DNA from 3 places in the Micrococcus sp. SL257 genome. Region 1 is predicted to be linked to each of the others. Evidence: predicted binding sites of a transcription regulator. Region 1 holds the regulator's gene; each other region holds the start of a gene.
What was found. Region 1 encodes HrcA, which represses chaperone genes, less so after heat shock. Its sites were predicted from a motif close to TTNGCACTCGNNNNNNNCGAGTGCNAA; they were not measured.
Positions count from the first base shown of each region.

Region 1 (3,243 bases):
GATCAGTGCTCGGGTGCGGCGGTGAGGAAGTCGATGAGCTCCTCCACGCGGCCCAGCAGGGACGGCTCGAGGTCCGCGTACGTGGTGACGTGGGAGAGCAGCCGCTTCCACCCCAGCCCCGTGGCCTCCTTGCTCCCGTGCGGCCAGCCCAGTCCCCGCAGGATCCCCGTCTTCCAGTCCTGCCCCTTCGGCACGACGGGCCACGCGGGGATGCCGAGGACGGAGGGCTTGATGACTTGCCAGACGTCCACGTAGGGGTGACCGAGGATGAGCACGTTGCCCGCGGCCCCCGGCACGCGCATGGCCTCGGCCGCGAGGCGCTCCTCCTTGGACCCGGTGACGAGGTGGTCCACGAGGATCCCGAGCCGGCGCCGCGGACCGGGGGCGAACGCACGGATCGCCCCGGCGAGGTCGTCCACGCCGTGCAGGGGCTCCACGACGATGCCCTCGAGGCGCAGGTCCTCGCCCCACACCTTCTCCACCAGCTCGGCGTCGTGCACGCCCTCCACCCAGATGCGAGAGGCGCGGGCGGTGCGGGCCCGCGCCCCCTCGACCCGTCGCGAGCCGGAGGCGGTGCGGGCCGGCGCCGCCGGGGCCGCGGCGGTCGGGGGGACCAGGGTCACGGGCTCGCCGTCGATCCAGAAGCCGCCGCCGAGGGGGAAGCCGCGGCGCACGCCGCGGCGGTCCTCCAGGACCACCACGTGCACGCCGCCGGAGCGCTCGATGCCGATCACGGCCCCGGTGAAGCCGGAGGCCACGTCCTCGACCACCGTGCCGGGGGTGGCGGGCACATCGGGGACGGTCCGGGCGGGGCGGCGCGTCAGGTCGTCGTGGCCCGCGGGGCCCCAGCTGCTCCAGTCCATGGGAGAGCACGGTAGCAACGGGGGCGGGCGATCACCGTGAGCGAAGCCGTGCGGGCCGGTCGGGTCGTCCCCCCGGGTCGGACGGTAGCATTGGCACTTGACCCGCCGGAGTGCCAGCCAGGGGCACCTCCGGGGTCGCCCCGGATCCCGACGGACCAGAGGAGGACCGAGATGTCGGAGCAGCCCCGCCGCCTGCAGGTGCTCCAGGCGATCGTGGAGGACTACGTGGCGCTGCGCGAGCCCGTGGGCTCCAAGGCGCTCGTGGAACGGCACGCCCTGGGCGTGTCCTCCGCGACCGTGCGCAACGACATGGCGGCGCTCGAGGAGGAGGGCCTCATCGTGGCCCCGCACACCTCCGCCGGGCGCGTCCCCACGGACAAGGGCTACCGCGTGTTCGTCGACCGCCTCTCCGAGGTGAAACCGCTGTCCCCGGCCGAGCGCCGGGCCGTGCGGACCCTGCTGGATCCGGAGACGGACACCGAGCACATGATGGAGTCCACGGTGCGCCTCCTGGCCCAGCTGACCCAGCAGGTCGCCGTCGCGCAGTTCCCCCACGAGGACGGCTCCACGATCCGCCACCTCGAACTGGTCTCCCTCGCGCCCACGCGCGTGCTCGTGGTCCTCATCCTGTCCACGGGGCGGGTGGACCAGCGGCACGCCGTGCTGGACCGTCCGGTCGAGGAGGCGGAGCTGTCCGTGCTCCGCGGCCTCCTGCTGGACGCCCTGCTGGGGCTCGGTCCGGTGCAGGCGGCCACCGTGGTGGACGACGTCGTCACCCGGGTCCGCCCGGAGCACCGGCAGTCCGCCGCCCTCGTGGCCGCGGCCGTCCACGACCTGCTCGAGGCCGGCCGGCAGGACCGCATCGTCCTGGCCGGCACCGCCAACCTGGCCCGCTCCCCGGGGGACTTCGGCGCGTCCATCGGGCCGATCCTGGAGGCGCTCGAGGAGCAGGTGGTGCTGCTGCGCCTGCTCACGGAGATGGAGCAGGACGCCCACGGGGTGTCCGTGCGGATCGGCTCCGAGAACGCCGGATCGCTCGCGGACACCTCGGTGGTCGCGGCCGCCTACGGCCCCGGCGCCGTGGCGAAGGTCGGTGTCATCGGCCCGACCCGGATGGACTATCCGGGCACCATGGCCGCCGTCCGGGCGATCGCCCGCTATCTCTCCCGCATCCTGACCACCTGACGCGCCTCCGCGCGTCCTGGCGGGCCCCGTCCCGCATCGCCCCACGTCCCGCTCTCCCCGAGAGGAATCCCCACCGTGACCGACCACTACGAGACGCTCGGCGTCAGCCGTGACGCCAGCACCGAGGAGATCCGCCGCGCCTACCGCAAGCTCGCGCGCACCCACCACCCGGACGTCAACCCCGACCCGGAGGCGGCCGAGCAGTTCAAGCGCATCTCCCACGCCTACGAGGTGCTCTCGGACGAGGGCCGGCGTCGGGCGTACGACACGACGGGCAATGAGAACGGCCAGGCCGGCTTCCCGGGCGGCTTCGGCGGGGCGGGCGGCTTCGGGGGCTTCGCCGACATCTTCGAGACCTTCATGAACGCCGCCGGCCAGGGCGGCCGCGGCGGCCCCGCCAGCCGCGCCCGCCGCGGCCAGGACGCCCTGGTGACCGCGCGGATCGACCTGCGCGACGCCGTCTTCGGCGGCGAGCAGACCATCGAGCTGGACACGGCCGTGCGCTGCGATCGGTGCGAGGGCTCGTGCTGCGAGCCCGGCACCCAGCCGGAGACCTGCCAGACCTGCCACGGCCACGGCATGATCCAGCGCCCCGTGCGGTCGCTGCTGGGCACCGTCATGGCCACCGAGGCCTGCCCCGCCTGCCAGGGGTTCGGCACCGTCATCCCGACGCCCTGCCACGAGTGCGACGGGCAGGGCCGCGTCCGCACCCGGACGCCGCTGACCCTGCGCATCCCCGCGGGCGTGGACGACGGCACCCGCATCCACCTCGCCGGCCGCGGCGAGGCCGGCCCGGGCGGCGGCCCGAACGGGGACCTCTACGTGGAGATCGCGGTCCGCCCGGACGAGACCTTCCGCCGCGAGGGCGACCACCTGGCCACCACCGTGACCGTCCCCATGGCCGCCGCGGCCCTGGGCACCACCGTCACGCTGGACACCCTGGACGGCAAGCAGTCCGTCAGCCTGGACCCGGGCGTGCAGTCCGGCCACGTCGAGGTCCTCCACGGCCTGGGCGTCGGCCGCCTGCGCGGGCAGGGCCGTGGCGACCTCAAGGTGGACGTGGTGGTCACCACGCCCACCGACCTGGACGACGAGCAGCGCCAGCTCCTGGAGCGCCTGGCCGAGGTGCGCGGCGAGGAGGTCGTGCACGGCGCACCCCAGGCCAAGGGCATGTTCGCCCGGCTGCGGGAGAACC
Region 1 covers NZ_CP113053.1:1,521,151-1,524,393, forward strand. Annotated here, with positions in the region: gene OVA32_RS07015 (DUF3097 family protein) at 3-863, opposite strand; gene hrcA (heat-inducible transcriptional repressor HrcA) at 1,035-2,048, shown strand; gene dnaJ (molecular chaperone DnaJ) at 2,124-3,243, shown strand, end outside.

Region 2 (3,243 bases), 960 kb from region 1:
GTGCTCTCGGACGCGGACCTCGAGGTCCTCGGCCGCTCCCCCGAGGCCTACGCCCGCTACGTGGCCGCGGTCCGGCAGGACTACGCGCACGTGTCCGACGCGGACTGGGCCCGCGGTCGCGGCGCGGTGCTGGACGCCCTGCTGGACGCCGAGCGGCTGTATCGGACCGCGCCCGGCCGAACGCGCTGGGAGGCCGCCGCCCGCCGCAACCTGGCGGCGGAACGAGCCGCGCTGTCGGCCTGAGCGGGGCGCCCCGGTGCCGGCCCCGGACGCGGCGAGGCCCGCCTCCCCGGACGGGGAGACGGGCCTCGCTGGCTGGGCGCCCGAACGGGCCGGGCCGGCTCAGCGGCTGATCACATCATGCCGCCCATGCCGCCCATCGGGTCCATGCCCTCGGCGCCGGCGGCGGCCTTCTCGGGCTTGTCCGCGACGACGGCCTCGGTGGTCAGGAACAGGCCCGCGATGGACGCGGCGTTCTGCAGGGCCGAGCGGGTCACCTTCACCGGGTCGTTGATGCCGGCGGCCAGCAGGTCCTCGTACTCGCCGGTGGCGGCGTTCAGGCCGTGACCGTCGTCGAGGGTCTTGACCTTGTCCGCCACGACGCCGGGCTCCAGGCCGGCGTTGAAGGCGATCTGCTTCAGCGGGGCCTCGATGGCGACCTTCACGATGTTCGCGCCGGTGGCCTCGTCGCCCTCGAGCTGCAGGCCGCCGAACGCCTTGGCGCCGGCCTGGATCAGGGCCACGCCGCCGCCGGCGACGATGCCCTCCTCCACGGCGGCCTTGGCGTTGCGCACGGCGTCCTCGATGCGGTGCTTACGCTCCTTGAGCTCCACCTCGGTGGCCGCGCCGGCCTTGATGACGGCCACGCCGCCGGCCAGCTTGGCGAGGCGCTCCTGCAGCTTCTCGCGATCGTAGTCCGAGTCGGTGTTCTCGATCTCGGAGCGGATCTGGGCCACGCGGCCGGCGATCTGCTCGGCGTCGCCGCCACCCTCCACGATGGTGGTCTCGTCCTTGGTGACGACCACCTTGCGGGCGGTGCCCAGCAGGTCGAGGGTCGCGTTCTCCAGGGACAGGCCCACCTCGGAGGAGATGACCTGGCCGCCGGTGAGGATGGCGATGTCGGCGAGCATGGCCTTGCGGCGGTCACCGAAGCCCGGGGCCTTCACGGCCACGGACTTGAAGGTGCCGCGGATCTTGTTGACCACGAGGGTGGCCAGGGCCTCGCCCTCGACGTCTTCGGCGATGATCAGCAGCGGCTTGCCCGACTGCATGACCTTCTCGAGGATCGCCACCATGTCCTTCACGGAGGAGATCTTCGAGTTGACGATGAGGATGTAGGGATCCTCGAGGACGGCCTCCTGGCGGTCCGCGTCGGTCACGAAGTAACCGGAGATGTAGCCCTTGTCGAAGCGCATGCCCTCGGTGAGCTCGAGCTCGAGGCCGAAGGTGTTGGACTCCTCGACGGTGATGACGCCCTCCTTGCCGACCTTGTCCAGGGCCTCGGCGATGAGGGAGCCGATCTGCTTGTCCGCGGCGGAGATCGAGGCGGTGGCCGCGATCTGGTCCTTGGTCTCGATCTCGCGGGAGGCGGAGAGCAGCTCGGAGGTGACGGCCTCCACGGCCTTCTCGATGCCGCGCTTCAGGGACAGCGGGTCGGCGCCCGCGGCCACGTTGCGCAGGCCCTCGCGGACCAGCGCCTGGGCCAGCACGGTGGCGGTGGTGGTGCCGTCGCCGGCGACGTCGTCGGTCTTCTTGGCGACCTCCTTGACGAGCTCCGCGCCGATCTTCTCGTACGGGTCCTCGAGCTCGATCTCCTTGGCGATGGAGACGCCGTCGTTGGTGATGGTGGGGGCGCCCCACTTCTTCTCCAGCACCACGTTGCGGCCGCGGGGGCCGAGGGTCACCTTCACGGCGTCGGCCAGGGTGTTCAGGCCCTTCTCCAGGCCGCGGCGGGCCTCTTCGTCGAATGCGATGGTCTTGGCCATGTGCAGGTCCTTTCTGGACGTCGGCTTCCTACTGCTGGTGGCTGACCCGCGCCGGTGCCCGCGACGGACGGCCCCTGGGGGCCTCACCGGTGGACAGGTCCTCCTCCACGGCGCCGGGCCGACCGGGGTACGGCTGGCAGTCGCGCCTTCGGAGTGCTAACCCCATTATGAGCACTCGCACCGGGAGAGTGCAAAGGGTCCGCAGTGCGGGGCCCGCCCTTCCGCGGACGGCGGACGGCCCCCGGCAGAACGCCTCGGAAGGCGCCCCGCCGGGGGCCGGAAAGGGTGCGCGGCCGGCACGGCCGCACGACGGGCGGATCAGCTGGTGACGACCACCGCGATACCGTTCACCTGCAGGTTCGGGGTCTGCATGACCGGGAAGCCGAGCTCCTTGCCGACCGCCTCGGCGGCGGCCTTGTTGGCCGAGCCGTTGTACAGGACGGTGGAGGACTGGATGCCGTAGCCGCTCCAGTTCTTCGCGTCCACCGAGGTGTAGCCGGCGCCCGTGAGCCGCTGCGCGTAGGAGGCGGCGAGGCCCTGGGTGCGGGTCGCGTTGTACACGGTGACGTGGGTGCCGCGCACGGCCGCGGACTGCGCGGCTGCACGAGAGCTCGACGCGGCCGCAGACTGCGCGGCCGCACGAGAGCTCGACGCGGCCGCGGACTGCGAGCGCGAGGCCTCCGCCGCGGCGGCCGAACGGGACGCGGCGGCGCGCGAGGACTCCGCCGCCTGGACGGCCGCCGCCGACCGGGACGCCTCTGCGGACTGCGCGGCGGCCTCGGAACGCGAGGCCTCCGCCGCCTGTGCCTCCGCGGCGGCCCGGGACGACGCGGCAGCCTGGGACGACTCGGCGGCCTCTGCGGCGGCCGCCTCCTGCGCCACCCGCGAGGACTCAGCCGCGGCCGCAGCCGCGGAACGGGACGCCTCCGCCGTGTCCTCGGACGGGGTGGCGGACTCGGTCGCGGATGCAGTCGACGCCGACGCGGAGGACGCCGAGGAGGACTCGGACGACGCCGACGTCGACGGCTCGACCGCCGGGGCCGTCGTCGAGCTCTCGGCGGCGACGGGCTCGGAGCGGTCGCCGGTGAGCCACGGCAGGACGACGCCCACGAACAGGCCGGCGAGCAGGACGAGGCCGGCCACCCAGAGCAGCGGGCTCAGGCGGCGACCCCCGCCCGCGGCGGTCGCGCCGGCAGCGGCGAAGGACTCGCGGTGCGCGCCGCGCTGGTCCGTGTACTCGGGGACCTCGTCGAAGCGG
Region 2 covers NZ_CP113053.1:2,481,443-2,484,685, forward strand. Annotated here, with positions in the region: gene OVA32_RS11505 (DUF4031 domain-containing protein) at 1-243, shown strand, start outside; gene groL (chaperonin GroEL) at 354-1,985, opposite strand; gene OVA32_RS11515 (LytR C-terminal domain-containing protein) at 2,304-3,243, opposite strand, start outside.
Region 2: groL (chaperonin GroEL) is a predicted target of HrcA. The motif match lies at 2,119-2,145, and genes of this name have one in related genera.

Region 3 (3,243 bases), 480 kb from region 1:
CGAGCGTTCCGTGGGCAGAACCCGCCGGGTCTCGCCTTCCGGGGGCAGGACCCGCGTGTTTCCAGGTTCCGTGGGCAGAAGCACCCTCGCTTCTGCCCACGGAACCCCTGCGCATGGACGGCAGGGCCATACGCGACGACGACGTCAGGCATCCCAGCCGTTCGAGACCTGTGCCCGTCGTCTGAGGACGGCCTCGATCACCCGCGCATATCCCTCGCCGACGTCCCGGCCCGTGACGTGCAGGGTCATCTGCCCACGCTCCGCGTAGTACTGGTCTCGCCGGGCGTCCCGGGCGTGTTGCTCGGCACTCCGGTGCACCTCGCCGTCGTACTGGAGGACGAGCCGGCAGTCCTCGAACCACAGATCGGCCTCGGGGGCGTCCCGCCGCCCGGGGTCGAACACGTGCTGCAGCGTCGGCTCGCCCAGCCCCGCCTCGACGAGCGCCAGCCTCAGCCGGGTCTCCTGCGGCGAGTCGGCACCCACCCGTACGCGCTCGAGCGCCGCCGTCGCCCGCGGTCTTCCGACGAACCGCCCGAGCGGCCGCATCTCCTCGTGCAGCGCGGTGACCGTGGTGATGGGAGGCCGCCGGCCGCGCGGGGACCAGGGGTGACGGACCAGGTGGTCACCCGCCGACACGAGGGATGCCTCGTCCCAGGGGTGGCCGATCGAGCACAGATCGAGCCAGGTCCGTTCCGGCGTCGTCACCCGTAGCCCGAGCACGGAGGTGACGTGGCCGGCGGGCAGGGGTCTGCGGTGCTCCATGACGCCGGGGATCCGCGCCCGTGCGGTGCCGCGGTGCAACGTGATCTCGACGGCGGCGCGTCGCGTGGCCCCGCCCGGGGGAAGCGGGAGGCCGTGGAGGTGCGCCGCCGTCTCGTGGGAGAGAACGGCGTCGGGACGGGACCGCAGGAGGGCGGTCAGCAGGTCGAGGCCGACCCCGTGGTGCGGCGGCGGGAGCCCGGCCGACTCCCAGGTGCGCAGCGGCATGTCACGGCGACGGTGGATGCCGCGGGCGAGGCGGAGGACGTCGGACCGCCGCACCCGGCTGGGCGGCAGACCGCGTTCGAGCACGTCGCGGGTGGTGAAGACGGGGACGAGGGGGAGATCGGGGGCGAAGGACATGGGTCGACCTTGACGCGGTCGGCCCGACGGCGGCCGGGCGGGCCGCGTGTCTGTGCACACCGGCGCGGGGTGGGCCGGCTGTGCAGGACTCGGCGGCGGCCGGTTGTCCCGCCGGGACGACGTCGTCATGGCTCGGTGGGCAGAACTGCGAGGAGTTCCGCCCACGCAACATCCGTGGGCAGAAGAGAGGGCGCTTCTGCCCACGGAGACCGAAAACCTGCGGATGCTGCCCACGCGATGGGCGGGGGTGCGGTTTCTGCCCACGGAGGGGGGAGGGGGGAGGGTGGGGAGTGGGGGAGGGACAGGTTGCGGGCCGCCGTCGTGACCACTCCGCGTGCTCTTGGGCTCGGAACCCGCCCCACCCGCCGCCCCACGGTGCCCCACCGCACCGCGCCCCACGCCTCCGCCCGCGGCGGACGGCGGGGACACGGCTGGCACTCATGTTGAAGGAGTGCCAGAACCCGGAGTAGAGTCTGGACTGGCACTCGGGGGTACCGGGTGCCAATGCCCGAGGTGGACCGTCCGGCACCGCGACGACGGAGGGTCTGACGCCCGTGGCGCACCCGCAGACCACAGCATCAGCGGACCGGCGAGCCCGCCGGAGCCGCACGTCGACGAAGAAGGAGTGTGCAGCATGTCTGTCTCCATCAAGCCCCTCGAGGATCGCATCGTTGTCCGCCCCCTGGAGGCCGAGCAGACCACCGCGTCGGGCCTCGTGATCCCGGACACCGCCAAGGAGAAGCCGCAGGAGGGCCAGGTCGTGGCCGTGGGCCCGGGCCGGGTCGCGGAGAACGGCAACCGCGTGCCGGTCGACGTCGCCGAGGGTGACGTGGTGCTGTACTCCAAGTACGGCGGCACCGAGGTCAAGGTCGGCGGCGAGGAGTACCTGGTGCTCTCCGCCCGCGACGTGCTGGCCGTCGTCACCAAGTGACCCCGCCGCGACGGGCCCGGTGAGCGGCGCGCACCGCACCGGTGCGCGCGCCCCGGGCCCCTCGCGTCCCCGCACCCCCTGACTCCCTGAACGAAAGGAGCGTCCGTCATGGCCAAGCAGCTGGCTTTCAACGACGACGCACGCCGCGCCCTCCAGGCCGGCATCGACAAGCTCGCCGACACCGTCAAGGTCACCCTCGGCCCCAAGGGCCGCAACGTGGTGCTCGACAAGGCGTGGGGCGCCCCCACCATCACCAACGACGGCGTCACGATCGCCCGTGAGGTGGAGCTGGAGGACCCGTACGAGAACATGGGCGCCCAGCTCGCCAAGGAGGTCGCCACCAAGACCAACGACATCGCGGGCGACGGCACCACCACCGCCACCGTGCTGGCCCAGGCGCTCGTGAACGAGGGCATGCGCCAGGTCGCCGCCGGCGCCGCGCCGGGCGAGGTCAAGAAGGGCATCGAGGTGGCCGTGGCCGCCGTCGAGCAGCGCCTGCAGGAGAACGCCCGCCCGGTTGAGGGCCAGGAGGTGGCCCACGTGGCCGCCATCTCGGCCCAGAACGACGAGGTCGGCGAGCTGCTGGCCCGCGCGTTCGACACGGTCGGCACCGACGGCGTCATCACCATCGAGGAGTCCTCCACGACCTCCACCGAGCTGGACGTCACCGAGGGCATGCAGTTCGACAAGGGCTTCCTGTCCCCGTACATGGTCACCGACGCCGAGCGTCAGGAGGCCGTGCTCGAGGACGCCTACGTCCTGATCAACTCGGGCAAGATCTCCAACGTGCAGGAGCTGCTGCCCCTGCTGGAGAAGGTCCTGCAGGCCAACAAGCCGCTGTTCGTGATCGCCGAGGACATCGAGGGCGAGGCCCTGTCCACCCTCGTGGTGAACAAGATCCGCGGCACCCTGAACGTCGTGGCCGTCAAGGCCCCGGGCTTCGGCGACCGCCGCAAGGCCATGATGCAGGACATCGCGATCCTCACCGGCGCCCAGGTCGTCTCCCCGGACCTCGGCATGAAGCTCGAGCAGGCCGACCTGGACGTGCTCGGCTCCGCTCGCCGCATCACCGTCACCAAGGACGAGACCACCATCGTCGACGGCGGCGGTGCGGCCGAGGACGTCGAGGCCCGGGTCGCCCAGATCAAGGCCGAGTCCGCCGCGACCGACTCCGACTGGGACCGCGAGAA
Region 3 covers NZ_CP113053.1:1,041,004-1,044,246, forward strand. Annotated here, with positions in the region: gene OVA32_RS04960 (hypothetical protein) at 145-1,122, opposite strand; gene groES (co-chaperone GroES) at 1,757-2,053, shown strand; gene groL (chaperonin GroEL) at 2,162-3,243, shown strand, end outside.
Region 3: groES (co-chaperone GroES) is a predicted target of HrcA. The motif match lies at 1,554-1,580, and genes of this name have one in related genera.